Regions from separate parts of the Brachybacterium sp. GPGPB12 genome, predicted to be linked through region 3. Evidence: riboswitches for the same ligand, from Rfam matches in the RefSeq annotation. Region 3 holds a riboswitch; each other region holds the start of a gene.
What was found. Region 3 has a riboswitch for thiamine pyrophosphate ahead of WKH84_RS21500 (ECF transporter S component). Riboswitches for the same ligand answer to the same signal wherever they lie in the genome.

Region 1 (6,846 bases), 1.8 Mb from region 3:
GTAGGCGGAGACCGTCGCGACCTGCAGCGGCGCGGCGAGCGGCCGCCGCGACGGCGAGGGTCGGCGCGGTGACCGCCGCCCACCACAGCACCGGTCCGACGAGCCCTGCGACCGCGCCCCACACCACGAGCAGGAGGCGCCTCCCGACGAGGCTCGAGAGGTGCCCCGCGAGCACCATCACGAGGGCCTGCGCGATCGAGGCCGCGCCCATCACCAGCGGCACCGCCTCCGGGGCGATCGGCGAGTCGGTGGACAGCCGGGCCGTCAGCAGCAGCACGGTCGAGTCGGTGAGCGACCACAGCCCCGTCATCAGCACGAACGCCGCCCAGAACGCGGACGCCCACCGTCCGGTGAGCAGGCTGCGGAGGCCCGGTCGCGGGGCCGACGGGGCGGCCGACGCCGGTGCTCGCCGGGCCTGCGGCGCATCGACCACGTGCCGCCGGTAGTAGAGCATCATCCCGATCGACAGCGCCGCGCCCGCGACGAACAGCGCCCGCCACCCCCAGACCGCGTACTGCTCCGGTCCCAGCATCGCCAGCGGCGCCGCGACGGCGAAGGCGATCGTGGCCTGCGCCCACGGCGCCATCGAGAGGATCAGCCCGCTCATCAGTCCGCGCCGCCGCGGCATCGACCACTCCATCGCCAGCGGGATCGCGGCGGAGTACTCGCCGGCCACGAAGATCCCGCCGAGGAAGCGCGCGCCAGGATCAGCGCGACCGTGCCCGGGCCGAGCACCTGGTGGGTGGGGACGAGGGCGATCGCGAGCGCGCACGCCGCGGTGCCCGCGATCGCAAGACGGGTGGTGCGGGTGCGCCCCATGCGGTCCGCGATCCGCCCGAACACCACCCCGCCGACAGGCCGGCCCAGCGACATCGCGACGATGATCAGAGCCGCCGCCGACGCGGTCGCCGACGGGCCCGCGATCACGAGCATCGCCGGGGCCAGCGCCGTGACCGGCAGGAACACATGGATGTTGTCGATGAAGTTTCCGACCACGCCGGCGCGCGCGCGGCCCGGCCCTCGGGCGGCAGGGCGCGGGTGCCGGTCGCGGGGATCGAGGCGGCGGTCATCGGGTCGCCCCCGCGAGGGCCGGAGCCGGGGAGACGGCGGCGGAGTCCACACGTCGTGCCTGCTCGAAGAACTCCAGCTCGTGACGGCAGGCGAGGAGGAAGGCGCGCGCCGCCTCGGCCCGCACGGCGGGATCGGCGGCCTCGAGCTCGCGCTCGACGACGCCGAGCGCCCCGCGCACCCCCTCCACGAAGGTGGGGTCGCGGTAGGTCAGGAGCCACCCCGCGTAGGGGTGCTCGTCCGGGACCTCGGGCAGGCTCGCCCCGACCTGCGCGTACAGCCAGAAGCAGGGCGGCGCCGCGGTCGCTCCGACGGCCGTCGGGTCGCCGAGCGCCCGGGCGAGCAGGAAGTCGGTGTACGCGCTGGTCACCGGGCTGACGGCCACCTCTGCCGCGTCGGGGCGGGTCGCGAGCCAGGCGCGGTGCGAGCTCGAGCTCGGTGTCCACACAGTGCCGGGAGGAGTCCGACCAGAACTCCCGCGCGGCAGGGGCTTCCGAGATCTCGGCCAGGGTCGCGAGGGCGCGGGAGTAGCGCTGCAGGTAGTGCGCGTCCTGCGCGAGATAGAAGGAGAACTGCCCCTCGGGCAGGCTCCCGTCCACCAGCGCCGCCACGAAGCCGGAGCCCTCGATCGCGCCGGCGAGCGGCGCCCCGGCCGCCCACAGCGCCTCGGTCCACGGGCCGACGGGCGGGACGGAGGCGGCGGGGCCGTCGGCCGTGACCAGGGCGGCGAGCTGCGCCGGTTCCTCCCACCGGTCCGGCACCGCGCCCGTCGCCACCCACGGTGCGGCCGATCCCGCCGCGAGGCGCCGTGCCCGGTGCGCATGGTCGACGGGACCGTTCCCGCTCCCGACCTGCAGTGCCGCGCCGTGCGCGATCGCCTCGTGCGACCAGTCGGTGACCCAGGCGAGCGCCGTGGCCGGGTCCTCGCCGGCGCCGAGCCGGGTCGCGAGCGCCGCCGCGAGGGAGCGACCGGTGCCGTGCGTGCTCGTCGTGTCCACCCGCGTGGAGTGCACCCGGTGGCGGGTCCCGTCGGCCGCGATCCAGGTGTTGGTGACCGCACGGCTGTCGAGGTGGCCGGTCTTCACCACGACCGCGACGCCGGTCGCCTCCGACCAGCGGGCGGCCTGGGCGAGGGCCTCGTCCTCGTCGTGCGCGCGGGGCTCGCCGGTGAGGACGGCGAGCTCGTCGATGTTCGGGGTGACCACGGTGGCGAGGGAGCAGAAGCGGATCATCGCCTGCTCCGCCTCGGGCTCCAGCGACCTGTCGCGGCTGGTCGCGACCATCACCGGGTCGACCACGAGCACCCGCGGCGGATGGGCGGAGAGCCAGGTCCGGACGGCCTCGATGATCTCGGCGGTGCCGAGCATGCCGGTCTTGACCGCCTCGAGCTCGACGTCGTCGGAGACCGCGCGGAGCCGCGCGGCGAGGAACTGCGCGGGAGGGACGTGGATGTCGCTCACGCCGTGGGTGTTCTGCGCGACGACCGCGGTCACCGCCGCCATGCCGAAGCCGCCCGCGGCGGTGATCGACTTGAGGTCCGCCGCGGTGCCGGCGCCTCCCGTCGGGTCCGTGCCCGCGATCGAGAGCACGCGCGGGGCCGATGGCGCTGGCCGGCCGGACGCGAGTCGACCCGGCGCGGCGACGCGGGGGAGGGCAGCGGGAAAGAGGGTGCAAGGATCCGAGCTCATGCGGACATCCCTTCGCTAGTACGAACTAGATCAGGTTCCACGGGTGTGATCTCAGCGCCTCGGGCGCACCCCGTGTCCAGTGGCCGAGTGTAGGCCACGCGGCGGGGGAGGGGCCGGGATGTCCGGAGCCGATGCCTCTCTACCGCAGAGGTCCGACAGACGACGCGAACCCCTCGAGAACCGGTGGATGACGCTGTGGAAAAGGGGGTTCTGTGGAGGGAGGGTGTGGATGGAGGGGCGTATAGCGGTCGAGATGCGCCACTCGATCAGAAAGTTATCCACATATTCCTCCCGGACCTTTCTTCTGTCCGTGTCGGTCACTATTGTGAAGTGGTCGGATCGAAAGGGGCGGTGCACCGATGCGTCGCCGACGCGGAGGGGGAGGAGGGACCGATGAGCATCACGCGACCGGAGCATCCGTCGGGCGATGAGGTCGCCGACGACGCACGCGACGCGGTGCGTTCCGAGCGGTCGGATGCCGCCGCACCCGATACCTCCGCACTGGAGGTCGCCCTGCCCTCGGTTCCCGCCTCGTCGCCGGCGGTGACGGCATCGCCGTCGGCCCCTGCCACCACCTCCCCGGACCCCGTCGACGATGCCCTGATCGCGTCGCTTCCTGCACGTTTCCGCCGGGTTGGCGCACGCCAGGCTCGTACTCGTGCCGCGCTGCCCGATCTCGGCGGTCGCGCCGACGACCCCGCCCTGAGCGAGGCCGCGCAGCGCGTGTGGGATGCGGAGCGCGCCACTGCCCTCGCGCTCGCTGCGCAGTACCGCGCCCTCGCCGCCCTGCACGAGTTCGAGGGCGAGTACGAGGATGCCTGCGAGCTCGACGAGGTCGAGACGCTCCGCGCCGCACTCGGCCTCAGGGTCACTCGCAGTGCCGCGAGCTGGCGACTGCGCGACGCGTACCAGGCCGTGAACCATTTCCCGCGCACCCTCGAGAACCTCGAATCCGGAAGCATGCCGTCGGCCTGGTTCCAGAAGATGCTGAAGACCTCGCAGAAGCTCTCCGAATCCTCCAGGAGGGATCTCGATGCCGTGATCTCGACATGGTCCACGGATATCAGCCCGGAACGATTCTTCACGCTCCTGCGCGCCCTCATCGAGCATCTCGCCGAGCGCGAGAGCCGTCCCGATCTCGTCGCCGCGCTCGAACGCACCGTCGAGTCGCTTCCCGGCGCGGAGGCCGGCACCGGGACCCTGAGGATCACGGGCCCGATCCCCGAGATCCTCGCCCGGTGGAAGTCGATCGACGAGTCCGCCCGCGCCGTCCAGGCGGCGCGGCGTGCGGCGCTCCGCGGCGGCACACCGATCCCGCACGACCCTGACGGCGTCGTCCTCGAGACCGGCAGGGCCCTTCCGCTCACCCGGCGCGCTACGCCCTGATCGACACCGCCGACCTCGACGTCGACGGGGTCGCCGTCCCCGCCGAGCGGTTCCGCCTCAACGTCACCGTGCCCGTGCTGACCCTGCTCGGCGCCTCCGACCAGCCCGGCATGCTCGACGGCGTCACCCCGCGCCGCCCTCGATGGCGCGTTCCCTCGCCGGCGGCTGCACCGTCTGGCACCGCGTCCTCACCAGCGCGAGCGGCGGCGCCTTCCTCCCGCTCCCGGCCGACCGCGTCACCCCCACCCCCGCGATGCTCGAGCACCTCCGGCTCCGCAACGGGCAGTGCGCCGTCCCCGGATGCACGCGCCCCACCTCCTGGGCCTCCGAGTGCGACCACATCGAGGAGTGCCTGCGCGGCACCCCGGGCGAGGGCGGCGCCACCGAGGTCGAGAACCTGCACCTGCTGTGCTGGCGAGACCACCTCGACAAGACGAACGGCCTGCTGGACCCCACCCGGCTCCACACGCAGGCAGGCAAGCCGGGCCGCACCCGCTGGACGATCGGCCGCCACGGCGACGCCGTCACCGTCCTCGACGACCTCGACCACGCCAGCCTCGAGATGGTCGAGTCGCTCACCGCCGCCTGGACCGGCTTCCTGCGCGGCGCCCACGCCGGCGACCCCGCGACCAGCCCTGTCGGTCCACCGGACCGTCCCGACGGGCATCATCCCCGCCCACGAGCGCCGATCGTGGAGCCGACGCTCCACACCCAGGTCCCACCCGGACCTCCGCCGACGGCGGGCCCGCCGTCCTGCCCCAGCCCCGGCCCGCTCACCGAGCCGCGACCAGACGCCGAGCAGGGACCCGCGGCACCCCCGCGCGACGGGACTCCGCCGCTCCGCCCCGCACCCCCGGAGCCCCCGCCGGAGGGATGGGGCGACCACGGTCCGCCGCCCTTCTGATGCCGCGCGCCCGTCCCTCGTCCGTCGCACCCCACCCCTAGGCTCGATGACATGAAGATCCTGCACACCTCGGACTGGCACCTGGGCCGCACCCTGCACAAGGTCGACCTGCACGAGCACCAGGCCGCCTTCCTCGACTGGCTCGTCGACCTCGTCGAGACCGAGGGGTGGGACGTGGTCGTGATCCCCGGCGACGTCTACGACCGTGCCGTGCCCGCGGTGAGCGGCGTGACCCTCCTGGACCGGGCCCTCGCCCGCCTCGCCGACACCGGCGCGACCGTGGTGCTGACCAGCGGGAACCACGACTCCCCGGAGCGGCTCGGCTTCGGCCGCTCCCTGATGCGCGCCGGCATCCACCTGCTCACCGACCTGCCCGGGATCGAGCATCCCGTCTCCGTCGAGGACGAGCACGGCGAGGTGCTGTTCTTCGGTCTGCCCTATCTCGAGCCGGACCGCGCCCGCACCGAGCTCGCTCGCGCGGGCGAGGAGCCGCCGCCCCGCGCCCACGAGGCCGTCACCCGCGCGGCCCTGGACCGGGTGCGCGAGCGCGCCGCGGCCCGGCCCGGTGCCCGCACCGTCGTGCTCGCCCACACCTTCGTCACCGGCGGCGAGGCCAGCGATTCCGAGCGTGACCTCTCCGTCGGCGGCGTCGACTCCGTCCCCGCCGGAGTGCTCGGCGGCATCGACTACCTCGCCCTCGGCCACCTCCACGGCCGCCAGGACCTCACCCGCGGCGTCGGCGCCCCCGCCTGGTACTCCGGCTCCCCGCTCGCCTTCTCCTTCTCCGAGCGCGACCACCGCAAGTCCGTCCTCCTCGTCGAGCTCGGCGCTCCCGGGGCCGACGGGGAGCGGGCCGAGGTCGCCGTGCGCCGCCTCGAGACCCCCGTCCCACGCCGTCTCACCGAGCCGCGCGGCACCCTGGAGGAGATCCTCGCCCATCGGGACGAGCACGCCGGGGACTGGCTGAAGGCCGTCGTCACCGACCCCGCCCGCCCCGCCCACCTGCAGGAGCGGCTCCGCGAGGCCTACCCCCACCTGCTCCTGACCGAGTACGCCCCGGAGGGCCGCGCCGCGAGCGCCGGCACCCCGGTGGTGCGCCGGGAGCAGAACCCGCTGGAGGTGATGGACGAGTTCCTCGCCCACGTCACCGGCGGAGACCCCACCGAGGCGGAGCACGACGTGCTCGAGCGCGCCTACTCCGCCGTCCGCCGCCAGCAGGAGGCCTCGTGAAGCTCCACCACCTCCGCATGACCGGGATCGGCCCCTTCGCCGGCACCGTCGAGATCGACTTCGCCGCCCTCGGCGCCTCCGGCACCTTCCTGCTCGAGGGGCCGACGGGCTCCGGCAAGTCCACGATCCTCGACGCGATCGTCTACGCCCTCTACGGGCAGGTCGCCGGCTCCGCCACCAGCGCCGACCGGATCCGCTCCCAGTTCGCCGCGCCGACGGAGCCGAGCATCGTCGACCTCGTCTTCGAGACCCCCTCCGGACTGCACCGCGTGCGGCGCTCCCCGGAGTTCCAGCGCCCCAAGCCGCGCGGCACCGGCACCACGAAGGAGCAGGCCAAGGCCCTGATGTGGCGGATCGGGTCCCCGCAGGCCCTGCCCGCCGCGATCGCCGACACCGCCGGCGCCGGCGACGACAGCGAGGTGATCGCGAGCCGCATCGACGAGGTGGGCCGCGAGGTGCGGCCGCGCCGTCGGCCTCACCCGCGAGCAGTTCACCCAGACCGTCCTGTCGCCCCAGAACGAGTTCGCCCGCTTCCTCCGCGCCGGCACCGGGGAGCGCCAGCAGGTGCCG
Region 2 (6,846 bases), 1.1 Mb from region 3:
CTTCAAGGACGGCGCCTTCACCTCCAACGACCGCTCCGTGCGCCGCTTCGGCCTGCGCAAGGTGCTCGCCAACGTGGACCTCGCCGCCGAGCTCGGCGCGAGCACCTTCGTGATGTGGGGCGGGCGCGAGGGCTCCGAGTACGACGGCTCCAAGGACCTCCACGCCGCCCTCGAGCGCTACCGCGAGGGCCTCGACACCGTGGCCGGCTACATCAAGGACAAGGGCTACGAACTGCGCATCGGCCTCGAGCCCAAGCCCAACGAGCCCCGCGGCAACATCTTCCTGCCCACCGTCGGCCACGCGCTCGCCTTCATCGAGCGGCTCGAGCACGGCGACATCGTGGGCATCAACCCTGAGACCGGCCACGAGCAGATGGCGACCCTGAACTACACCCACGGCCTCGCCCAGGCGCTGTGGAGCGACAAGCTCTTCCACATCGACCTCAACGGCCAGCACGGGCCGATGTACGACCAGGACCTCGTGTTCGGCCACGGGGACCTGATCAGCGCCTTCTTCACCGTGGACCTGCTCGAGAACGGCTTCCCCTCGAAGCCCGGCGCTTACGAGGGTGCCCGCCACTTCGACTTCAAGCCCTCCCGCACCGAGCACGAGCAGGGTCAGTACGACTCCGCGGCCGCGAACATGGAGATGTACCTGATGCTCAAGGAGCGCGCGATCGCGTTCCGCCAGGACTCCGAGGTGCAGGAAGCCATGGCCTACTCCGGCATCGAGGAGCTCTCCCAGCCCACCCTCGGCGAGGGCGAGACCCTCAAGGACCTGCTCGCGGACCGCTCCACCTTCGAGGACTTCGACGCCGATGCGGCAGGGGAGCGGAACTACGGCTTCGTGCGCCTGCAGCAGCTGGCCATGCGGCACCTCCTCGGCTTCCGCGCCTGAGGATCCCGGCCCGGGTCCCGGGGCTGGACGGCGGAGGCCTTGCGGCGGGTCCGTGTCTTCCACTGGCGCTCAGCCTGCGGCCATCGGCCAATGGCCGGGTAGTTGCGGGCTGAGCGCCACCGGATGCAAGTGCCGGGCCCGCGCACTCGCCGGCACCGCCCCGGCCCGAGGCCGACTTCCGGGGGCGGCCGGTCGCTCCTCGCCCGTACCCTGGCCTCGTGCGCGGTGCGCGTCCGAGCCCGCAGGCCGCCCGACAGACCGCGCCCCACCTGCCCTTCCGTCCCGATCCGCTCGCAAAGGACCCCTCATGGCCCCGCTCGTCCTCGGCATCGACTCCTCCACCCAGTCCACGAAGGCGCCGCTCGTCGACGCCGAGACCGGGCAGGTGCTCGAGGAGCGCCGCGCCTCCCATCCCGACGGCACGGAGGTCGACCCCCGCGCTTGGCTCGACGCCGTCGACGAGGCCGCCGGCCCCCTGCTCGAGCGGGCCGACGCCCTCGCCGTCGGCGGCCAGCGGACGGCATGGTGTCGCTCGACGAGAAGGGCGAGGTGGTGCGTGATGCGCCGCTGTGGAACGACACCCGCTCCGCCGACGCCGCGACCACGCTGATCGAGGAGATGGGCGGGGCGCAGGCGAGCGTCGAGGAGATCGGCGACCTCATGGTCGCCTCCTTCACCGCGTCCAAGCCGCGCTGGGTGCGCGACGAGGAGCCCGAGAACGCGCAGCGTCTTTGCGCAGGTCTTCGCTCCCGCACGACTTTGTCTCCCTCCACCTCGCCGCGTCCGGCACCGCGCCGTTCACCGATCGCGGCGACGCCTCCGGCACCGGCTACTACTCCACCCGCGAGGAGGCGTGGAAGCCCGAGCTCGTCGAGGCCGCGCTCGGGAAGGGCCTCGAGCTCCCGCGCCTGCCCGAGGCCCCGAACGAGGTGATGGCCCGCACCGCCTCTGGGGTCGCTATCGCGGCCGGCACCGGCGACAACATGGGCGCCGCGCTCGGCCTGTCGCTGGGCCCCGGCGACGTCTCCGTCTCGATCGGCACCTCCGGCGTGTGCGCGATGGTCAGCGATACCAGGCCCGGCGACGCCTCCGGGACCGTCACGGGCTTCGCCGACGCGACCGGCCGGTTCCTGCCCATGACCACCACCATCAACGGCTCCCGCATCCTCGAGGCCGGCCGCGCCCTGCTCGGCGTCAGCCACGAGGAGATGGCCGAGCTGGCGCTCGCCTCCGAACCCGGCGCGCACGGCGCGACGCGCTGCCCTACTTCGACGGGGAGCGCACCCCGAACCGTCCCCACGCCCGTGCGACTCTGACCGGCATGAGCGGCTCCACCACCCGCGAGGACGTGGCCCGCGCCTACGTCGAAGGGTCGCTGTGCTCGCTGGCCGATGGCATCACCTCCCTCGAGGAGCGCACCGGCACGGCCGCCCGCCGCATCACGCTGATCGGCGGCGGCGCCCGCTCCCGCGCCGTCCAGCGGCTCGCTCCCGCGATCTTCGGCCGCGAGGTCACGATCGCGCCCGACGGGGAGTACGTCGCACTCGGCGCCGCCCGTCAGGCCGCCTGGGCGCTCGCCGGCACCGAGGAGCCGCCCGCCTGGGAGATCAGCGGCTCGCGGATCGTCACGGCCGACGCGACGCCGCAGGTGCTCGAGGCATACCGGGAGCTGAAGGAGCGCACCGCAGACTGGAGCTGAGGGCGCGGAGGCGTTCCCGCGGGAACGTCCCCGAGGCGACGTGGCAGGGTGTCAGGCGGCCTCGACGGTGACGAGCCCCTGCACCTGGAAGCTACGTCCGGACGGTCGCGGACGGAAGAGAGCTGGGCCCCCGATCGGGCGGGGGAGTCCGAGTGCCGCGTCTGGACCGTCACCCGTCTGCCGAGGCGGTCCAGATGCAGACTCGGTGCGCAGGAGCGGACGAGGGGCGGCCGCGGGGCGGAGGAGGGCGGCCGCGGCGGGCCCGGCGCTCCGCGGCGCGGCGAGACCGGACCGCGCGGCGGCACGGCCATGGCTACACTCGGTGCTCGACACGGGGTGCCCCATCAGGGGCTGAGAGCACACCCGGAGAACCTGATCGAGTTCATGCTCGCGGAGGGATGTCGTCGATGAGCTGTGCGCTGTCGCGCGCCGGGCCGCCTGCCACCAGGCCGCAGTCCGCCACGCTGTCGTCCCCACCAGGGCCCCCGTGTCGCCTCCCGCGCGCCGCCGCGCCCCGATGCGGCCCTGCTCCGACCGCGACGCGCCCCCACCCACTGTGCGGCGGGCGTGCTCGCATGCCCTGAAAGGACCGCACGACCATGACACCTTCCACCCCCATCACCCCCGCCTCCCGGCCCGCTCCCGCGCTCTCCGAGCAGGTCGTCCTCGTCACCGGGGGCGCCCGAGGTCTCGGCCGGGCCCTCACCGAGGCGTTCCTCCGCGAGGGAGCCAGGGTCGTCATCGACCACCTCACCAGCGAGGCCGCCGCCCGGGAGATCGCCGACGCACACCCCGGCCGGGCGATCGCCGTGCGCGCCGACGTGCGCGAGCGCGACCAGGTCGAGGAGCTGTTCGCGCACGCCGAGGCCGAGTTCGGCGACCCCGTCGACACCGTCGTGAACAACGCCTTGGCCGGCTTCTCCTTCGACGGGGACGCCCGCGCTAAGGCGCACGAGATCGGCTACGAGGCCTTCGCGGGACAGTTCTCCGGCGCTGTGCAGGGCGCGCCGCACACGATCCAGTCCGCCCTGCCCGGCTTCGACCGCGCCGGCTCGGGACGCGTCGTCAACATCGGCACCAACCTCCTCCAGCACCCCGTCGTGCCCTACCACGACTACACCGCGGCGAAGGCGGCGCGGCGCTGGCCCTGACCCGCACCTTCGCCGCCGACCTCGGCCCCCGCGGCATCACCGTGAACATGGTCAGCGGCGGCCTGCTGCGCACCACCGACGCGAGCTCCGCGACCCCGGAGGCGGTGTTCGACGCGATCGCCGCGAGCACCCCGCGCGCTCTGTGACCACGCCCGCCGAGCTCGCCGACGCCGTGCTCCTCCTCGCCTCGCCCTGGGCACGGGCGATCACCGGGCAGAACCTCGTCGTCGACGGCGGGCTGGTGATGGACTGATGGCCGCCCACGCCCATGCCTCCGTGACCGGCGCTGTCCGCCGCCCGGTGCGGCTGAACCTCTTCGCCCACGCCTGCGGCCACCACTCCGCGGCCTGGCGCGCGCCCGGCTCCTCGGTGGCGCGCCTCGCGGACATCACGTACTGGGAGGAGCTCGCCCTGATCGCGGAGCGGGGCCGGCTGGATGCGGTCTTCCTCGCCGACGGCCAGTCGATCGGCACGGCCGGCGTCGAGCGCGGCCCCGCCTGGATGCTCGAGCCGCTCACCGTGCTCACCGCGATGGCCCGTGCCACGGAGCGGATCGGGCTGGTCACGACGGTCTCCAGCACCTTCTGGGATCCGTTCCACGCCGCCCGGTCGCTGGCGAGCCTCGACCACATCTCCCGCGGCCGGGCCGGGGTCAACGTCGTCACCTCGATGACCGACGAGGAGGCCCGCAACCACTCCATGACCGCCCTGCCGGACCACACCCACCGCTACGCCACCGCCGCGGAGTTCATCGAGGTGCTCCAGGGGCTGTGGGCGTCCTGGCCGACGGGCGAGATCCTCGCCGAACCGGACGGCGCCTACGTCGACCCCGCTCTCCTGCGTCCCCCGCACCATCGCGGTGAGAAGTTCGCGGTCGACGGCCCCCTCAACGTGCCGACCCCGCCGCAGGGCCGACCGGTCCTCTTCCAGGCCGGTGCCTCGGAGGCCGGGCGCGCGCTCGCCGCCCGACACGCCGAGGGGATCTACGCCGTGGCCTGGGACCTCGCCTCCGCCCGCACCTATCGCAGCGACATCCGCTCCCGCGCCGCGGCGCTCGGACGCGACCCCGACGCCCTCGCCGTCATGCCGGGGCTGGTCCCCTACGTCGCCTCGACCGAGCAGGAGGCACGACGCCGCAAGGCCGAGCTCGACGCCCTGCTGCCCGTGCAGGACTCGCTGCGCCAGCTCTCCTTCTTCGTCGGCCAGGACACGTCGGACTGGGAGCTCGACGCCCCGGTCCCGCCGCCGCCGCCACTGGAGGAGTTCACCGGGCCGAAGGGCCGCTACGCCACCGTGCTTCGCATCGTCGAGACCGCCCGCCCGACCGTCCGCGAGCTGCTGGGGCTCCTCGCCGCAGGTGGCGGCCACGCGACCGTGATCGGCACTCCGGAGCAGGTGGCCGACGAGATCGAGCGCTGGGTCGATGGGGGAGCGGCCGACGGCTTCAACCTCATGCCTCCCACCCTGCCGGGCGGCATCGAGGAGTTCGTGGGCCAGGTGGTGCCGGTGCTCCAGCGGCGTGGGCGGTTCCGCCGCGAGTACGAGGGGACGACTCTGCGCGACCATCTCGGCCTGCCGCGGCCGCGGCAGGGGATGCCGGCGCCGGCGGGGAGCTGACCGATCCGGGCGGGCGTCCGGCGGAACGGGACCGCTGAGGGAGGGGGTCTGTTCGCGGCGCCTGCCCCTCGCGCGGGAGGGGCGTCCCTGTGAGCGCTCAGAGGGAGCGCTCGGGCTCCCTGGCTCGGACCCGCCCCAGGATCGCGTCGACGAAGAGCTCCGTCACCTCGGGAGCGAGGTGCAGGTTGTAGGTCGGCTCGAACAGCTCCGCCTCGATCAGCACCCGCCCGTGCTCGGCGGAGTCGACCAGGTCGATCCGTCCGTACAGCGGCGTGCCGAGCCCGGTCACGTCGGCGACCGCCGCGAGCACCCGCTCGGCGAAGGCCTGCTCGTCGGCCGAGGCGTCGACGAGCTGGGGGTTCTCCTGGTACTGGCCGCCGCGCAGGCCGCCGCCGCGGGCGAGCGGCGCACCCTTCGCGACCGCATGGGTGAAGCGGCCGTCAAGGGTGTAGACCGCCTTCTCCAGCCCGTCGGAGAGCTCGGGCACCTCGGGCTGGACCATCGCGGTCCCGCCCGCGTCGAGGATCTGCCGAGCGAGGGCGAGCGCGGCGGGATCCTCGCGCGCGAACAGGCCCGTGCGCTGCGATCCCGCGCCGACGGCGGGCTTCACGACCACGTGAGCGGGGCGCGTCGGCGACGCGAGCGCGTCGCGGACCGAGTCGAGCGTGCGGTGGTAGCTCGTCGGGATCACGGGGATCCCCACGGCCTCGAGCTCGAGGAGGTAGTGCTTGTCCATGTTCCAGCGGACCAGCTCCGGCTCGTTGAGCACGTGGGTCTGCGTCCCCGCATGCGCGAGCCACGCCGCGAACTCGGCGGGGTGCTGGGCGTAATCCCAGGGGCCGCGGAGCACGGCGAGGTCCCAGGAGGCCCAGTCGACCGACGCGTCATGCCAGTCCAGCGAGGCCGCCTCGACGCCGCGGTCGCGGAGTGCGGCGACCAGCGGGGCGCAGTCGCGGTCGGGATCGGCGGAGGTGAAAGCGCCGGGGGAGGTGGTCACGATGCCGATGCGCGTCATGGTATCGAGGGTAGGGCGCACGGTCGGCGGCCCGACGCCGCGTCCGCCGGCGGGGACGACTCATCTGCATCTGTATGCGACGCATGTAGCCCTGGTGTCCCGATCGCTCCGCTTTGAATGTCCGACAATCGGCAATCGCGCGTGACCTGCAAAAGTTACTCGTCCGTTATCGACTGCCTGGCAATCCCCTGAGGGTTGTGCGAGTATCTATGCGACTCCACGCGTGATCGAGGGCGGGGAGCGGCCCGGGAGGGCCCACCCGTCCCCGCCGTCAGGGCGCGCCCCATGCGGCGCTGAGGCGAGGCCTCGCCCGGGCGAGATTCGACGCGATCCGCGACGGGGTCGATCGCCGGTCGGCCCCGCGAGGGGCCCCGTCTGGCCCGACGCGCCCTGCGGCGCGGGGGACCGGCCGCACGTGACCGGTCCACCGCGACGAGAGGAAGTCCATGCCGCCCGCTCCCTCAGG
Region 3 (6,846 bases):
GATAGGGCGACACCGAGGCGTGGGCGCGCATCAGGGAGCCGTTGCCCGCAGAGGTCGGGTGGTCCTCGTGCGCCTTCGCGGCCGCGGCTCGGAAGTCGACCGCGCGGGGCGCGTAGTGGCCCGCCTCGCGGCCGATGTCCGCCGCGGAGCGCGGCACGTGGGAGGTGAGGTTCCCGATGTCCGGGGTGCCCAGCGACCACGAGTACCACTCGCGCGCGATGTGGTCCTGCGCGGACTCGAGCCGCAGGTCATGGTGGTCGGAGGCGGCTAGAGCGGCTTCGAGCACGACGATCGCCATCGAGGTGTCGTCGGTCCACTCCCCGAGCGCCAGCCGAGCACGCCGCCGCCGATCATGGCGATCTCCTCGGAGTCGACGACAGGGGCCTGGAACTCGTAGGGCGCCCCGAGCGCGTCCCCGGTCGCCGCGGCCACGACGGCGCCGACCGCCCGCCGCCGCTGCGCCGCGGTCAGCCCGGGGGCCTGGGAATGCTTCTCGTCCGTCCTCACGAGCCCATGGTTCCACAGGTCAGACCCGGGCCGGGCCCCGTTACCCTGGTGGGGACCGAGAAGGAGCCCCATGACCGACACCCCCGCGGAGCCCCGCCCGCACTGCGACGACCCCCACGATCCCCATGACCACACCGGCCATGACCATCCCCCCACCGGGGCGGATCTCGTCCGGGACCTCGTCAAGGGCCTGTCGATCCAGGCCCTGCTGATCCCCGCCCTCGCGATCGTGATGCTGGTGGCGATCCTGCCCTTCGCCCCCACCACGCCGGTGCCGCTGCTGCTGGGCATCGGGCTGGGCGCCCTGCGGCTCGTCTCCCTCGTCGCGACGAGCCTCTTCGTCGCCCGCACCCGCCGCCAGCTCGCCGTGAACCCGGGGCTGGTCGCGGTGCGCGCGTGCTCGAGGAGGTCGCGCGCATCGCCACGGTGCTGCTCGCTCTCGTGCTGTGGCCGGCCGACATCCGCTCCGAGCTCGGGGTGTGGGTGGGCGCCGGCCGCGCGCTGGTGTGGATCGTGCTGGCGACCGCGCAGACCGTCGCGACCCGGCGCCGCATCGCCACGCCCGGCGACTGGTCCGAGGAGGCGATCTCGACCCTGCTCTCCCAGCGCGTCGGCGCCCGCGAGACCGTCGTGATGCGCCTGCTGGACGTGCTCGGCACCGTGATGTTCCAGCTCGGCGCGACCGTGCTCGTGATCCTCTCGCCCGTGCTCGCCGTCGGCACCGCCGTGCTCTCGATCGGCACCGGGCTGTCGACCCTCGTCCTCCAGCGCAGGCCTCCGGCGGAGCGCTCCCGCACCCCCTGGGCGTACATGCCCGTCGCCCTCGGAGCGCTGACCCTCGCCCTGGCCGTGCTCGGACTGCTGAGCCTCTGACCGACCGACCCCACCACCCCCGCAGGAGCAGATGATGACCGCAGCCCTCCCCTCCGGACTCGACCTCGAGCAGGTCGACGCCGCCGCCCGCCCCCAGGACGACCTCTTCGGCCACGTCAACGGCCTCTGGCTCGCCGAGCACGTGATGCCCGCCGACCGGTCCAGCGACGGCGCCTTCCACGCGCCGCGCGACCTGTCCGAGGAGCGGGTGCGGGAGATCGTCGAGGAGGCGGCCGACGACGTCGCGCGCGCGCGGACGAGGCGGGGAGCCTGCCGGTCCCGACCACCGACCACGCCCGGATCGGCACGCTGTACCGCATGTTCATGGACACCGAGGCGATCGAGGCCGCCGGCCTGTCCGGCCTCGTCGGCCTGCTCGACGAGATCGGGGCGATCCGGGACCTCGAGGGCCTCGTGCGCCGGATGGCGGCGCCCGACTCGGGGGCCTCGGCGGTGCTCGCCTATGTGTGGACCGACGACCACGACTCCTCCCAGTACCAGGTCAAGATCCATCAGGGAGGCCTCGGCCTGCCCGACGAGTCCTACTACCGCGAGGAGCACCACGCCGAGACCCGCGAGGCCTATGCCGCGCACCTGGCGAACCTCGCCCGTCTCGCCGAGCGCCCCGGCCGTGCCGGGCTCGCCGTCGGCGGCCCCGAGGAGCTCGCCCGCGCCGTGCTCGACTTCGAGACCCGCCTCGCCGCCTGCCACGTCGACGTGGTCCGCCTGCGCGACCGGGAGAAGTCCGACAACCCCATGGACGCCGCGCGCGCAGCGAGCTCGCCCCCGCCTTCCCCTGGGACGCGTACATCGAGGGCACCGGCGCGCCGGCCGCGGCCTTCGACGTGGTCTCCGTCGGCCAGCCCGAGTTCGTCTCCGCCGCCGCCGAGCCGCTGGCCGGGGAGGACCTCGCCGTGCTCCGCACCTGGCTCGCCCTGCACACCGTCTCCTCCTACGCCCCCTATCTCCCCGCCGCGCTGGTCGAGGAGGACTTCGACTTCTCCGGCCGCGTCCTCTCCGGCGCGGAGGAGCTGAAGGAGCGGTGGAAGCGGGGCGTGGCCCTGGTCGAGGGCGCGGTCGGCTTCGCCGTCGGCCGCGAGTACGTCGCCCGCCACTTCCCCGCCGCCCACAAGGAACGGATGACCGCGCTGGTCGACGCGCTGATGGACGCCTACCGCGACTCGATCAGCTCGTTGGACTGGATGACCCCGGCCACCCGCGAGAAGGCGCTCGCGAAGCTCGAGAGGTTCACCCCGAAGATCGGGTACCCCTCGACGTGGCGCGACTACGACGGCCTCGAGCTCGTCCCCGGCGACCTCGTCGCGACCGTCCGCGCCTCCCGCCGCTTCGAGGCGGACTTCGAGTTCTCGAAGGTCGGCGGGCCGATGGACGAGACCGAGTGGCACATGACCCCGCAGACGGTCAACGCCTACTACAACCCCGGCCGGAACGAGATCGTCTTCCCCGCCGCGATCCTCCAGCCCCCGTTCTTCGACGCGGAAGCCGACGACGCCGTGAACTTCGGCGGGATCGGCGCGGTGATCGGCCACGAGGTCGGCCACGGCTTCGACGACCAGGGCTCGAAGTACGACGGGGAGGGCAACCTCGTCTCCTGGTGGACGGCCGAGGACCGCGAGGCCTTCGACGCCCGCGCCGCCCGTCTCATCGCGCAGTACTCGGAGCTGTCCCCGCGCGAGCTCGACGACTCCCACCGCGTCAACGGCGCCCTCACCATCGGCGAGAACATCGGCGACCTCGGCGGGCTCTCCATCGCGGTGAAGGCCTATCTCGCCAGCCGCTCCGAGGAGGAGGCCGCGGCCGAGCTCGACGGACTCACCGGCCTGCGGCGCGTGTTCTGGTCCTGGGCGACCGTGTGGCGGGGCCGGAACCGGCCCCAGGAGGCGATCCGCCGCCTGGCCGTGGACCCGCATGCGCCGATGGAGTTCCGCTGCAACACGGTCGCCGGGCACCTCGACGAGTTCCACGAGGCCTTCGACGTGCGCGAGGGCGACGGCATGTACCGCGCCCCCGAGGAGCGGGTGAGCATCTGGTGAGGCCCGATCCGCCCTTCCACGTCGGGCGGACGGTGCCCTCCTCCGTGGGCTGGACCCGCGTCGTCGTCACGGTGGTGGCGGGCCTGATCGTGTCGGGCCTGCTCGCTGCGGCGCGGCTCGGCGCCGGGCGCGATCGCGGTGCTCGCCGCCTTCGCGGCCGCTGGCGCTGTGGACGTGGATGGGCCAGGCCACCCGCTTCGTGGTCGACGGGAACGGGGTCACCGTCAGCCTCGGCGGCTTCCTGCCCCGCCGGGTCTGGCCGATCGAGGACTTCCGCACCGTGCAGCTGCGCGAGATCCCCACCGGCACCGTGGGCGTCGCCCTCGGCGGCTACGGCTGGCGGCGCGGGAGGGCGATGACCCCGAAGCCCGAGGAGCTCACCCCCGTCGGCCGGCGGAAGATCTTCACCGTCGCCGAGCAGCAGCGGCCCTACCGGATGCTGGTCACCCGGCCGGGGACGAGCGTGGAGATCATCGGGACGAAGGACACCTGCTACATCCTCTCCCCCGTCGACCCCCAGGCGGCCGCCGATGCGATCGACCAGGCCATCCGTGCCCGCCGCTGAGCGTGCTCCTGGGCTAGACTGTCTGCTCGTCATCCACTGACAGGGGAGCACCGTCCGGTGCTGAGAGTGCGCCGACGGCGCAGACCCTCGAACCTGATCCGGCTCGCACCGGCGTAGGGAGTCGGGATTTCCGTGGAGCACCGCCGGTGCTCCGCGCCCCTTCCAGGACCTGGGAGGAGACGTGATGACTCGTTATCGCACCGTCGATCTGCTGGTGACCGTGCTGATCGGGGCGGCCTTCGGGGTCGCCTTCCTCGGCTACGGCCAGCTCTACACCCTGATCGGCCCGCTGACCGCGGCGTTCAAGCCTGCCGAGGGGCCGCTGGCGGGGATCTGGTTCCTGCCGGCCGTGCTCGCCGCGGCGCTGGTGCGCAAGCCCGGCGCCGCCCTGCTCGCGGAGATGGTCGCCGCCGTGCTCTCGATGCCGCTGGGCGACCAGTGGGGTTGGAGCACCGCCGTGTCCGGTCTCATGCAGGGCGGCGGGGTCGAGCTCGCCTTCCTGCTCACCCGCTACCGCCGCTTCACCCTGCCCGTGGCGGTGCTCGGCGGGGTGCTCGCCGGACTGCTCGAATGGGGCTGGGAGAAGATCGTCTACTACCAGGAGATGAGCTGGCTGTTCTCCGGCACGATGCTCGCCTTCTTCCTGCTCTCGGGGCGCGCTGCTGTGCGGGGTGCTGGGCTGGGCGGCGAGCCGGGCGCTGATCGCGACCGGCGCGGTGGACTCCCTGGCCTCGGGCCGGGAGGCGGCCCGCGCGGTGGAGGCCTGAGCACCGGGACCGTCCCGGCGGCGTCCGTGCACGTCGACGGGCTGCGCTGGCGGCCGCTGACCCGGCGCGAGCCGACGATCGAGGGGCTCGACCTCGAGATCCCGCCCGGGCAGCGAGTGCTGCTGGCCGGGGCGAGCGGCGCGGGAAGTCGACCGTCTTGCGGGCGCTGGCCGGGTCGCTGGACCCCGAGGACGGGGACGGCGAGGGGCTCGTCCCCGCGCCCAGCCGGCCCGGGGAGCGGGGCCTGCTGCTGCAGAACCCGGTGCACGCCCTCGTCGGCGCGACCGTCGCCCGCGACGCCGCCTTCGGACCGGAGAACGCGGGACTGCCCCGGCCGGAGCTCACCGAGCGCGCGACCCGGGCGCTCGAGGCGGCGCGAGTCGACCTCGACCCCGAGCGGGCGCCGCTGGACGCCTCGGGCGGCCAGCAGCAGCGGATCGCGCTCGCCGGTGCGCTGGCCCTGCGCCCCGACCTGCTTGCTCCTGGACGAGCCGACCTCCATGCTCGATGCCCCGACAGCCGAGGAGGTGCGCCGGGCGATCCTCGCGGTCACGGGCGGCCGCACCCTCGTCGTCGCCGAGCACCGGATCGGGCCCTGGGCGCCGCATGTGGACCGGCTGATCGTGCTCGGCCCTCGCGCCCGGGTGCTTGCCGACGGAGCACCGGGCGAGCCGCTCTCCCGGCGGCGGGAGGTGCTGGTCGCAGCGGGGGTGCTCGAGGACGGGACGGCCGACGAGGAGGCACCGGGACCGGCCGAACCCGGCGAGACCGTCGCCGCGGCCGCACGGCGTCACCGTGCCCGCCCGGGGGCTCACCGCGCCGCAGGACCTCGAGCCGCGCGCTGGGCGGCTGACCGTGCTGACCGGCCCGTCCGGTGCGGGCAAGACCTCCCTGCTGCGCGTCCTCCTCGGCGCGACGGAGCCGGGCGCGGGCACCGTGTCCCGCCCCGAGCCCTCCCGGATCGCCCTCGTCCCGCAGGACCCCGAGCACTCCTTCGTCGCGACGACCGTGCGGGAGGAGGTCCTCGCCTCCCCCTGGGCCACGGACGAGCACCTCGCGGACGAGCTCCTTCAGCGGGCGGGCCTCGCCCCGCTCGCCGGCGCCCACCCCCACCGTCTCTCCGGCGGCGAACAGCGCCGTCTCGCGATCGTCGCAGCCCTCGCCCAGCGCCCCGGCCTGCTCGTGCTCGACGAGCCGACCGTGGGCCTGGACGCCCGGCGGCGCCGCGAGGTGCTGGAGCCGCTGCGCGAGGCGAGGGCCCGCGGCACGGCGGTGCTCGTCGCGAGCCACGACGAGCTCCTCGTCGCCGCGGCCGACGCGCGCCACGACCTGCCCGCCCCGGCGCCGGGCGCGGTGCCCACGCCCTCGCCCCGCCGGGTCCCGGCCGACGCGCTGAACCCGCTGACGCTGAGCCTGATCGGGATCCTCGCCGCGATCGGCTCCTTCGCCGTGCAGAGCTGGCAGGGCGGGTCGCTCGCCCTCGCCCCGACCGTCTTGCTCGCCCCGCTGGCGGTGCGGAGCCTGCGCGGCGCGGCCCTGCGCCTGCTCCCGATCGTGCTCTCTGCGGCGGGGCTCGCCTGGACCACGGCGGCGCTGGGCGAGGCGCCGGCGCTGTCCGGAGAGGCATGGCTCGTCGGCCTGAAGGAGGCCGCGCGGATCACCGCCTTCGTCGCCCCCGGGGTGCTGGCCCTCGCCTCCGTGCGCCCCACCCCGCTCGGGGACGCGCTCGGCCAGCGCCTGCACCTGCCCGGACGGCCCGTCGCCGCCTCCGTGATCGCGCTGGTGCGGGTGGGGCATCTGGGCCGGCAGTGGGCGGCGATCCTCGAGGCCCGCACTCGCCGCGGTCTCGGCGGTCCCCGCTCCCCCGGGTGCTCGCGGGTGCCACCCTCGCTCTGCTGGTGGACACGCCGCGCGGCGCCGAGCAAGCAGGCTCTGGCGATGGACTCCCGCGGCTTCGCGACCGCGACGCACCGCACCTGGGCGGCGCCGAGCCCCGTCGGACCCGCGGACCTGCTGGGGGTCGTGATCGCGGCGGGACTGCTGGTGTGGCCGCTGATCGCCGAGTCGCTCGTCGGCCCTG
Region 4 (6,846 bases), 1.6 Mb from region 3:
TCCCTCGCCGGGGAGCGCGGGATCGTGCTGGCGGACACGAAGCTCGAGTTCGGCCGCTCCCGCACCGACGGCACGCTGGTGCTCGGTGACGAGGTGCTCACCCCCGACTCCTCCCGCTTCTGGTCCGCGGACACCTACCAGGAGGGCCGCGTCCAGCCGAGCCTGGACAAGCAGTTCGTGCGCGACTGGCTCACCTCTCCCCGCCTCCGGCTGGTCGAAGGGCTCGGACACCCCGCCGCCCGAGTCGCCCGCCGAGGTGGTCGCCCAGACCCGTGCCCGCTACGTCGAGGCCTACGAGCGTCTGACCGGCACGAGCTTCTGAGGCGCCCGTCCGGCCCTTCGCTCAGCCGGCGAGGACCAGCACCGCGGCGACCGCGAGCACGACCCCGACCACGAGCGCGCCGTCGGCCCGGGTGAGCGCGGCGGTGCGCCACTGCGTGCGCTCCCCCGTGCCCAGGCCCCGGCTCTCGAGCGCGAAGGCGATCCTGGTCGAGGAGCGGATCGCGTCGACGAGCGGCGCGAAGGCGCATCGCGCCATCGTCCGCGGCCCGAGCCGGGCGGGGTTTCCGTCGGCCGACGCGGGCCGGCGCGGCCGGTGGGCGCGGGTGATCGTCGTCCAGCGCCGCGGCAGGTCCTCGAGGAGGCGCTGGCCGGCCAGGAGCGCGAGCGCGATGCGGGCCGGGAGACGGGCATGGGTGCGCAGGCTGGTCATGGTGCGGCCGGGGTCGCTCGCGCGCACGACGGCGACCGCGCCGAGCCCGATCACCAGCGCCCGCGGCGCGAGCGCGGCACCGAGCACGATCCCCTCGCTGGTCACGCGCACGGGAAGGTCGGGCCACGGCTCGTGGCCGGGTCGGCTGAGCACGTTGACCATGAACACCCCGGCCGCGAACAGCACGAACGGCGCCTGCGCACGGGCGAGCGCGAGCGGGCCGAGGCGGAGCCCGAGCATCGTCCCCGCGGCCAGCGGCGCGTAGAGCACCAGCGGCGGCGCGGGGTCGGTGAGCGTGATGCAGACGATGCTGAGCGCCGTGAGCAGGCCGAGCGGCACGGTCGGATCGCGCCTCGCGAGCGGGGCCCGCGGCAGGGCGGGCGGGTCGAGCGCCGTCCGCGGCGCCGGGTCGTCAGCGTGTGCGGAGCCCGGCCGGTCCGCGACCCGCGGCCCGGCCCGGCGCAGCGGCGCGTCATCCGCCAGCAGGTCGCTCGGGGCGAGGGGGCCGACGAGCCGTCCGTCCGCGATCACCACGACCTCGTCCGCGACCTCGAGGCTCCGCAGGTCGTGGGTGGTCATGACCACGCCGCGTCCCGCCTCGGCCGCCTCCCGCAGGAGGGCGAGGACGGCCTCGTGCGCGGCGCGGTCCAGGCCGTAGCCGGGCTCGTCGGCCAGGAGCACCGGGCGGTCGGCGAGCGCATCGCGCCGAGGGAGAGGCGGCGCTGCTGCCCGCCGGAGAGGCGGTAGGGGCTCTGCGCCGCGTGGTCGGCGAGGTCGAGGCGCTCGAGCATCGCGCGCCGCACGTCGTGCGAGGCCCCGCTCGCGGAGAGCTCGTCCTCGACGGTGTCGGCGACGAACTGGGACTCGGGCCGCTGGAGGACGAGGCCCGCCGCCGCGCCCTCGAGCGTCCCGGCACGCAGGGGGTCCAGCCGGGAGAGGGCGCCGAGGAGCGTGGACTTCCCGGCGCCGTTGCGGCCGACGACCGCGAGCAGACGCCCGGCGCGGATCTCGAGGTCCGCGGCGGTGAGCACGGCATCCTCGCCCCGACCCGACGGGCCGGGCGGGCCGAGCGTCGCGCCCCGGAGATGGAGCAAGCACCTCCGAGCGAGGTGTCGCGGACGCCGAGGGCACGGAGACGGCGGATCCAGCCGGTTCAGCAGATCCAGCGGGCTCGGCCGGCCACGACCCGCCGATCCGCTCCTCGATCTCGCGCGGCGACCAGCACCCCTGCTCCCGCAGGGCGCGTCCGTGGGCGGTGAGCACCTCCCGCGTCGGCCCGTCGGCGAGCACCCGGCCGGAGCGATCCAGCGCCACGGTCCGCGCGGGGAGCCCGTCCAGGCCCCGCTCCCCCGCCCATTCGTCGAGACGGTGCTCGACCAGCAGCAGCCGCGCGACCGGTCTGATCCGTCGCGGCGTCGACGGCGCCCCGCACCGCGGCCACGCCCTCGGCGTCGAGCATGGCGGTGGGCTCGTCGAGCAGGAGCAGACGGGGCCGCGCGGCGATCGCGGCGGCGAGCGAGGCCCGCTGCAGCCGCCCGCCGGAGAGCGTCGCGGCGGAGCGGTGCGCGAGCTCGCCCACGCCCATCGCGCTGAGAACCTCGTGGACCCGCGGCCCGATCCGCTCCGGAGGCGTGCAGGCGCTCTCGAGCGGGAGCGCGACGTCGTCGGCGATCAGCGGGAGGCAGACCCCGTCGACCGGGTCCTGGCCGAGATGGCCGAGCACGGGTGCGGTCGCGAGGACCCCGCCCGCCACCGGGTCGATCACGCCCGCACCCTCGGCGACGCCATCGGCCGCACCGACGGCCGTGCCTCCGGCCGTGCCGTCGGCCGGGTCCCCGGCCGTGCCGTCGAACAGACGCACCGTTCCGGTGACCCGACCGCGCTGATGGGACGGGATCGCCCCGGCGAGCACCCGCAGCAGGGTCGACTTGCCCGAGCCGGACGGTCCCAGCAGCGAGCACCTGCTCGCCCGCACGGATCTCCCCGCTCCAGGGGCCGACACCGGCCCTCGAGGGCGACACCGCCTCGAGCCCCTCGGCCACCAGAACCCGGGGATCCCCGGCGGTGACCGGGGACCGGACCGGGCTCTGCTCCTGCACCGGGGCCGCTCCCGCGGCGTGCGCCTCAGCGGACACGGCGCTCGGGGATCGGTGCCGCGTCCGCGGCGCCGATCGCGAAGTCGGCGAGCACGCCGGTGCGCTCGAGCGCGCGGACGATCACCTTCGCCAGCAGTCCGCCGAGCACGATCCCGGACAGCACCTGCACGCCGAGCCGGAGCGCGAGCAGGTCCTGGCCGTACCAGCCCATCCGGTACGCGGTCCAGAAGAACACCAGACCCGCGCCGAGCGCGCCGGAGGCGGCGAACACGCCCCAGCCGAAGCGGCGATAGCGGGTCAGGGCGAAGGGCGACTCGGAGCCGATCCCCTGCGCCGCCGCGGAGAGCAGCGAGCAGGGGGCCGACGGGGTCGCCGAGGAAGACCACCTCGATGATCGCGGCGAGCATCTCGGCGAGGATCCCCACGCCCGGGCGGCGCAGGATCGCGATCGCGACCGGCGCCACCAGCGACCAGGAGCCGAACACGAGGTGCTGGGCGAGGTCCCCGGCCGGGCCCATCGCGATCGCCAGGCCGTTCCAGGCCTGCACGAACACCCAGTACAGGAACCCGAACACGACGCCGAGCACCACCACGAGCACGAGCTCGCGCAGGCTCAGCGGGGTGCGGCGACGGGACGTGCCGGCAGAGGCGGTCGCGCCGACGTCGGCGGGCGCCGCGTCGGGAGCGGCGGACTCGTGCGCGGGCGCGGCGGTGCCGTGCTCCTCGGTCATCGCGCATCCTCCCGGCCCTCGTCGTCGCCGCCCGGTGCGTCGGCGCCCGCCGCGAGCTCCCGCACCTCGTGCGAGGGGCTGTTCAGCGAGAGGGTGAGGTGGCTGGTGACGTGCTGGACGCCGCGGCCGACGAGCGACCAGCCGGCGAGCGCGGTCGCGATCACGTCGCCGGCGTCGCCCTCGAGCCGGGTGACGAAGTGCTCGGAGCCGCGGAAGGTGCCGAGGTCCTTCGCATGCTCGATCGCGGCGTAGATGTCGCGCATGTGATCGGGGGCGGTGCCGTCGACGGCGACCTCGTCGGCCAGCGGGTACAGGGCCCACTCGGCGCTCGCGAAGCGACCGGTGCGGCGCGGGCGCGGCACCTCGGTCGCGCGGGGGCCCGCGCCGCCGGGCGACTCGCAGGCCACCTCGCCGGGGCGACCGCGCGAGAGGAGCACGGAGAGGGTCGCGTGGTGACCGGTGCGGGCGAGGGCCTCGGCCAGGTCGATCAGGGCGCGCTGGAGGTGGGTCTCGTGGCCGCCGAGATAGGTCGAGACGTCCCCGGTCTCGTGCACGAGGCCGGTGAGGTCCAGCCGGGAGAGCGCATCGGTGAGGATCCTGGCGTAGTCCTCGCTCATCACGGCGGCGGTGACGCGGGCGCCGACGCCGAAGCCGAGCGGGGTCGCGGTCGGGTCGTCGACGGTCGCGGCAGACTCGGCGGACACGCCGGGCGTCCAGGCGGCGTCCTCGGTCGCGGAGGAGGTGCGGGCGGGCGATGAGGTCACAGTCCATGCCTTTCGTACGGGCACGGGCGCGCGGCGACGATCGCTCGGCGGAGCTCCCTGCGCCGGCATGATCCGGATCAGGTTCTACGGTCGGAGTTCGAGTACTCCCTCTCAGCCCGGCCTACCGGACTCCCGTGCACGCCCCACACCCTACCGGTCCCGCCCGGCGCACGCCCCTCGTGTCCAGCGCTGCTGTCAGCGGGTCGTCTGCGGATCCTCGACGAGGGGGACGAAGAGATAGGCGCCGTGCTCGCTCACGGTGACCCCCTCGCCGTGACGCTCCAGGCGCGGCATCCGCTCGCGCACGGGGATCACCATCACGCCGCCGTCCGCGAGGCGCGCGACGAGGCTCTCCGGCACGGCGTCGGCCTGCGCGGAGACGAGGATCCGGTCGTACGGCGCGTCCTGCGGCGCGCCGAGCACGCCGGGGTGCGCGAGACGGATCTCGGCATCCGCCGTCCCCGCGTCCGCTGTCCCGGCGAGCGCGGCCCGGGCCGGACCGATCAGCTCGGCGCGCCGCTCGACGCCGATCACCCTCCCCTCCGGTCCGCACAGCCGGGCCAGCGGCGCCGTCGTCCACCCCGATCCCGCGCCGAGGTCGAGCACTCGCTGCCCCGGTCGCACGTCGAGCAGGGCGAGCATGTTCCGCACCGTCGTGGGCTGGGAGTTCGTCTGGTCGTGACCGATCGGCAGGGGCCGGTCCTCGCCGGCGAGCCCCCGCGGCTCCTCGGGGAGGAACCGTCGCCGGTCGGTCGCCGCGAGCGCCTCCTCGAGGCGGCGCTCGCCGCCGGCCCGGTGCGACATGTCGCCGTCAGCTCCGGGCGACCTCGACGACGCCGTCCTCCGGCCAGTCCCTCACCTCGGTGCCCTCGGGGGCGAGGTTCGTGGCCTGGCGCAGGTAGATCGGTCGTCCGAGGTCGCTCGCGACCGCGTCGTGGACGGGCAGGGCGAGTCGCGGGCCGACGGCGCGGAGGAACTCGATGGTCTCGGACATCTTCGACCAGGGCGCCGTGACGGCGAAGGCGAGGACGTCGATGCCGTGGAACTCGGGGACCGGCTCGAGGGAGTCCCCGGTGATGCCGAGCCGCGGCCCGTCCCCGGCGGACAGGACGATCCCGCAGTTCCCGATCCGTGGGATGTCGGGGTGGATGATCGCGTGGCGTCCGCCGACGGCCTCGAGCCGGAGCGACGGGTGGTCGCCGACGGGTGTGAAGCGGTGCGCCTCCCCGGCCGCGAGCGGGATCACCCGCTCCTGCGCGACGAGGGGTCCGCCGCTCCCCTCGCCGGCGCCGTCGTCGGAGGCATCGGCGGCGGTGAGCATCCGGGCGGTCTCCGGCTCGGCGATCACCTCGGCGTCGGACGCGGCGGCGAGCACCTCGCCCAGCGGCGCGGGGTCGACGTGGTCGGGGTGCTGATGGGTGATCACCACGGCGTCGAGGCCCGCGAGCTCCTCGGCGCCCAGGCCCCGCACCGCGTCGGCGCTGAAGCCGCCCGGATCCACGAGCAGGCGTCGCCCGGCGGTCTCCACGAGCAGGCAGGAATGGACGAGGTGGCGGATCTTCATCGGGTCCTCCCGGGAATCGAGGTCGCGTGCCTCGAACCTAGTCCCCCTCGGCCGGGACGTGCCAGGGCGGAGGGGGTCGTCCGGTCGGGAGGCACCGCCGTGGGCGCCCCGTCGGCACGGCCGCGTTCCTCGGTACGATGGGATTCTCGGGCCGTGCCCGAGCACCAGCCCCCGGCACGCCGCCGCGCGCGCCACACGTCCCCTCAGGAGTGCCCCCATGCCACGTGTCGTGGTCCACGTCATGCCGAAGCCGGAGATCCTCGACCCGCAGGGCAAGGCGGTCGCCGCCGCGGCGCCCCGTCTGGGCTTCGAGGGCATCGCCTCGGTGCGCCAGGGCAAGCGGTTCGAGCTCGAGGTCGAGGGCGAGGTCACCGACGAGGTGCTCGCCTCCCTGCGCGAGGCCGCCGAGACCCTGCTGTCGAACCCGGTGATCGAGGACGTCGTCTCGATCGACGTGGAGGACCCCTCCGCGAAGGGCGCGGCCTGATGCGCATCGGTGTGGTGACCTTCCCCGGCACGCTCGACGACCGCGACGCGCGCGCGCCGTGCGGCTCGGCGGCGCCGAGCCGGTCGCGCTGTGGCACGGCGATGACTCGCTGCACGAGGTCGACGCGGTCGTGCGCGCCCGGCGGCTTCTCCTACGGCGACTACCTGCGCGCGGGGGCGATCAGCCGCTTCGCCCCCGTGATGGACAAGGTGGTCGACGCCGCGAACGGCGGCATGCCCGTCCTCGGCATCTGCAACGGCTTCCAGATCCTCTGCGAGACGCATCTGCGCCCGGCGCGATGATCAAGAACGCGCATCGCGCGTTCATCTGCCGCGACCAGCCGCTGGCCGTGGAGAACAACCGCACCGCCTGGACCTCCGGCTACGAGGCCGGCCAGGTCATCCGGGTGCCGCTGAAGAACCAGGACGGCCAGTACGTGGCCGACGAGCGCACCCTGGCCCAGCTCGAGGACGAGGGCCGTGTGGTCTTCCG

Region 1: it holds a riboswitch for thiamine pyrophosphate, as region 3 does, so the genes downstream of both, WKH84_RS10895 (bifunctional hydroxymethylpyrimidine kinase/phosphomethylpyrimidine kinase) here and WKH84_RS21500 (ECF transporter S component) in region 3, are expected to answer to the same signal.
Region 2: it holds a riboswitch for thiamine pyrophosphate, as region 3 does, so the genes downstream of both, WKH84_RS15040 (SDR family NAD(P)-dependent oxidoreductase) here and WKH84_RS21500 (ECF transporter S component) in region 3, are expected to answer to the same signal.
Region 4: it holds a riboswitch for thiamine pyrophosphate, as region 3 does, so the genes downstream of both, WKH84_RS07710 (YkoF family thiamine/hydroxymethylpyrimidine-binding protein) here and WKH84_RS21500 (ECF transporter S component) in region 3, are expected to answer to the same signal.

The regions. Positions count from the first base shown of each region.
Region 1 covers NZ_CP149573.1:1,860,997-1,867,842, reverse strand. Annotated here, with positions in the region: gene WKH84_RS10910 (MFS transporter) at 1-676, opposite strand, end outside; gene WKH84_RS10905 (hypothetical protein) at 607-996, opposite strand; gene WKH84_RS10900 (hypothetical protein) at 1,067-1,438, opposite strand; partial or broken gene WKH84_RS10895 (bifunctional hydroxymethylpyrimidine kinase/phosphomethylpyrimidine kinase) at 1,539-2,756, opposite strand; TPP riboswitch at 2,747-2,839, opposite strand; gene WKH84_RS10890 (hypothetical protein) at 2,952-4,142, shown strand; gene WKH84_RS10885 (HNH endonuclease signature motif containing protein) at 4,285-5,046, shown strand; gene WKH84_RS10880 (exonuclease SbcCD subunit D) at 5,098-6,276, shown strand; gene WKH84_RS10875 (AAA family ATPase) at 6,294-6,846, shown strand, end outside.
Region 2 covers NZ_CP149573.1:2,584,016-2,590,861, forward strand. Annotated here, with positions in the region: gene xylA (xylose isomerase) at 1-898, shown strand, start outside; partial or broken gene xylB (xylulokinase) at 1,206-2,597, shown strand; TPP riboswitch at 2,920-3,013, shown strand; gene WKH84_RS15040 (SDR family NAD(P)-dependent oxidoreductase) at 3,197-3,748, shown strand; partial or broken gene WKH84_RS15045 (SDR family oxidoreductase) at 3,790-4,001, shown strand; gene WKH84_RS15050 (LLM class flavin-dependent oxidoreductase) at 4,001-5,365, shown strand; gene WKH84_RS15055 (hypothetical protein) at 5,463-6,380, opposite strand; partial or broken gene WKH84_RS15060 (sodium:solute symporter family protein) at 6,827-6,846, shown strand, end outside.
Region 3 covers NZ_CP149573.1:3,695,523-3,702,368, reverse strand. Annotated here, with positions in the region: gene WKH84_RS21530 (ADP-ribosylglycohydrolase family protein) at 1-523, opposite strand, end outside; gene WKH84_RS21525 (hypothetical protein) at 904-1,380, shown strand; partial or broken gene WKH84_RS21520 (hypothetical protein) at 1,412-1,564, shown strand; partial or broken gene WKH84_RS21515 (M13 family metallopeptidase N-terminal domain-containing protein) at 1,699-2,100, shown strand; gene WKH84_RS21510 (M13-type metalloendopeptidase) at 2,085-3,434, shown strand; gene WKH84_RS21505 (hypothetical protein) at 3,613-3,999, shown strand; TPP riboswitch at 4,031-4,136, shown strand; partial or broken gene WKH84_RS21500 (ECF transporter S component) at 4,184-4,504, shown strand; gene WKH84_RS21495 (hypothetical protein) at 4,924-5,619, shown strand; gene WKH84_RS21490 (ATP-binding cassette domain-containing protein) at 5,562-6,846, shown strand, end outside.
Region 4 covers NZ_CP149573.1:1,357,924-1,364,769, forward strand. Annotated here, with positions in the region: partial or broken gene WKH84_RS07680 (phosphoribosylaminoimidazolesuccinocarboxamide synthase) at 1-322, shown strand, start outside; gene WKH84_RS07685 (CbiQ family ECF transporter T component) at 344-1,393, opposite strand; gene WKH84_RS07690 (ATP-binding cassette domain-containing protein) at 1,288-1,806, opposite strand; gene WKH84_RS07695 (ATP-binding cassette domain-containing protein) at 1,866-2,297, opposite strand; gene WKH84_RS07700 (ECF transporter S component) at 2,837-3,157, opposite strand; partial or broken gene WKH84_RS07705 (ECF transporter S component) at 3,222-3,539, opposite strand; gene WKH84_RS07710 (YkoF family thiamine/hydroxymethylpyrimidine-binding protein) at 3,536-4,303, opposite strand; TPP riboswitch at 4,341-4,449, opposite strand; gene WKH84_RS07715 (protein-L-isoaspartate carboxylmethyltransferase) at 4,499-5,107, opposite strand; gene WKH84_RS07720 (MBL fold metallo-hydrolase) at 5,115-5,867, opposite strand; gene purS (phosphoribosylformylglycinamidine synthase subunit PurS) at 6,085-6,354, shown strand; partial or broken gene purQ (phosphoribosylformylglycinamidine synthase subunit PurQ) at 6,354-6,846, shown strand, end outside.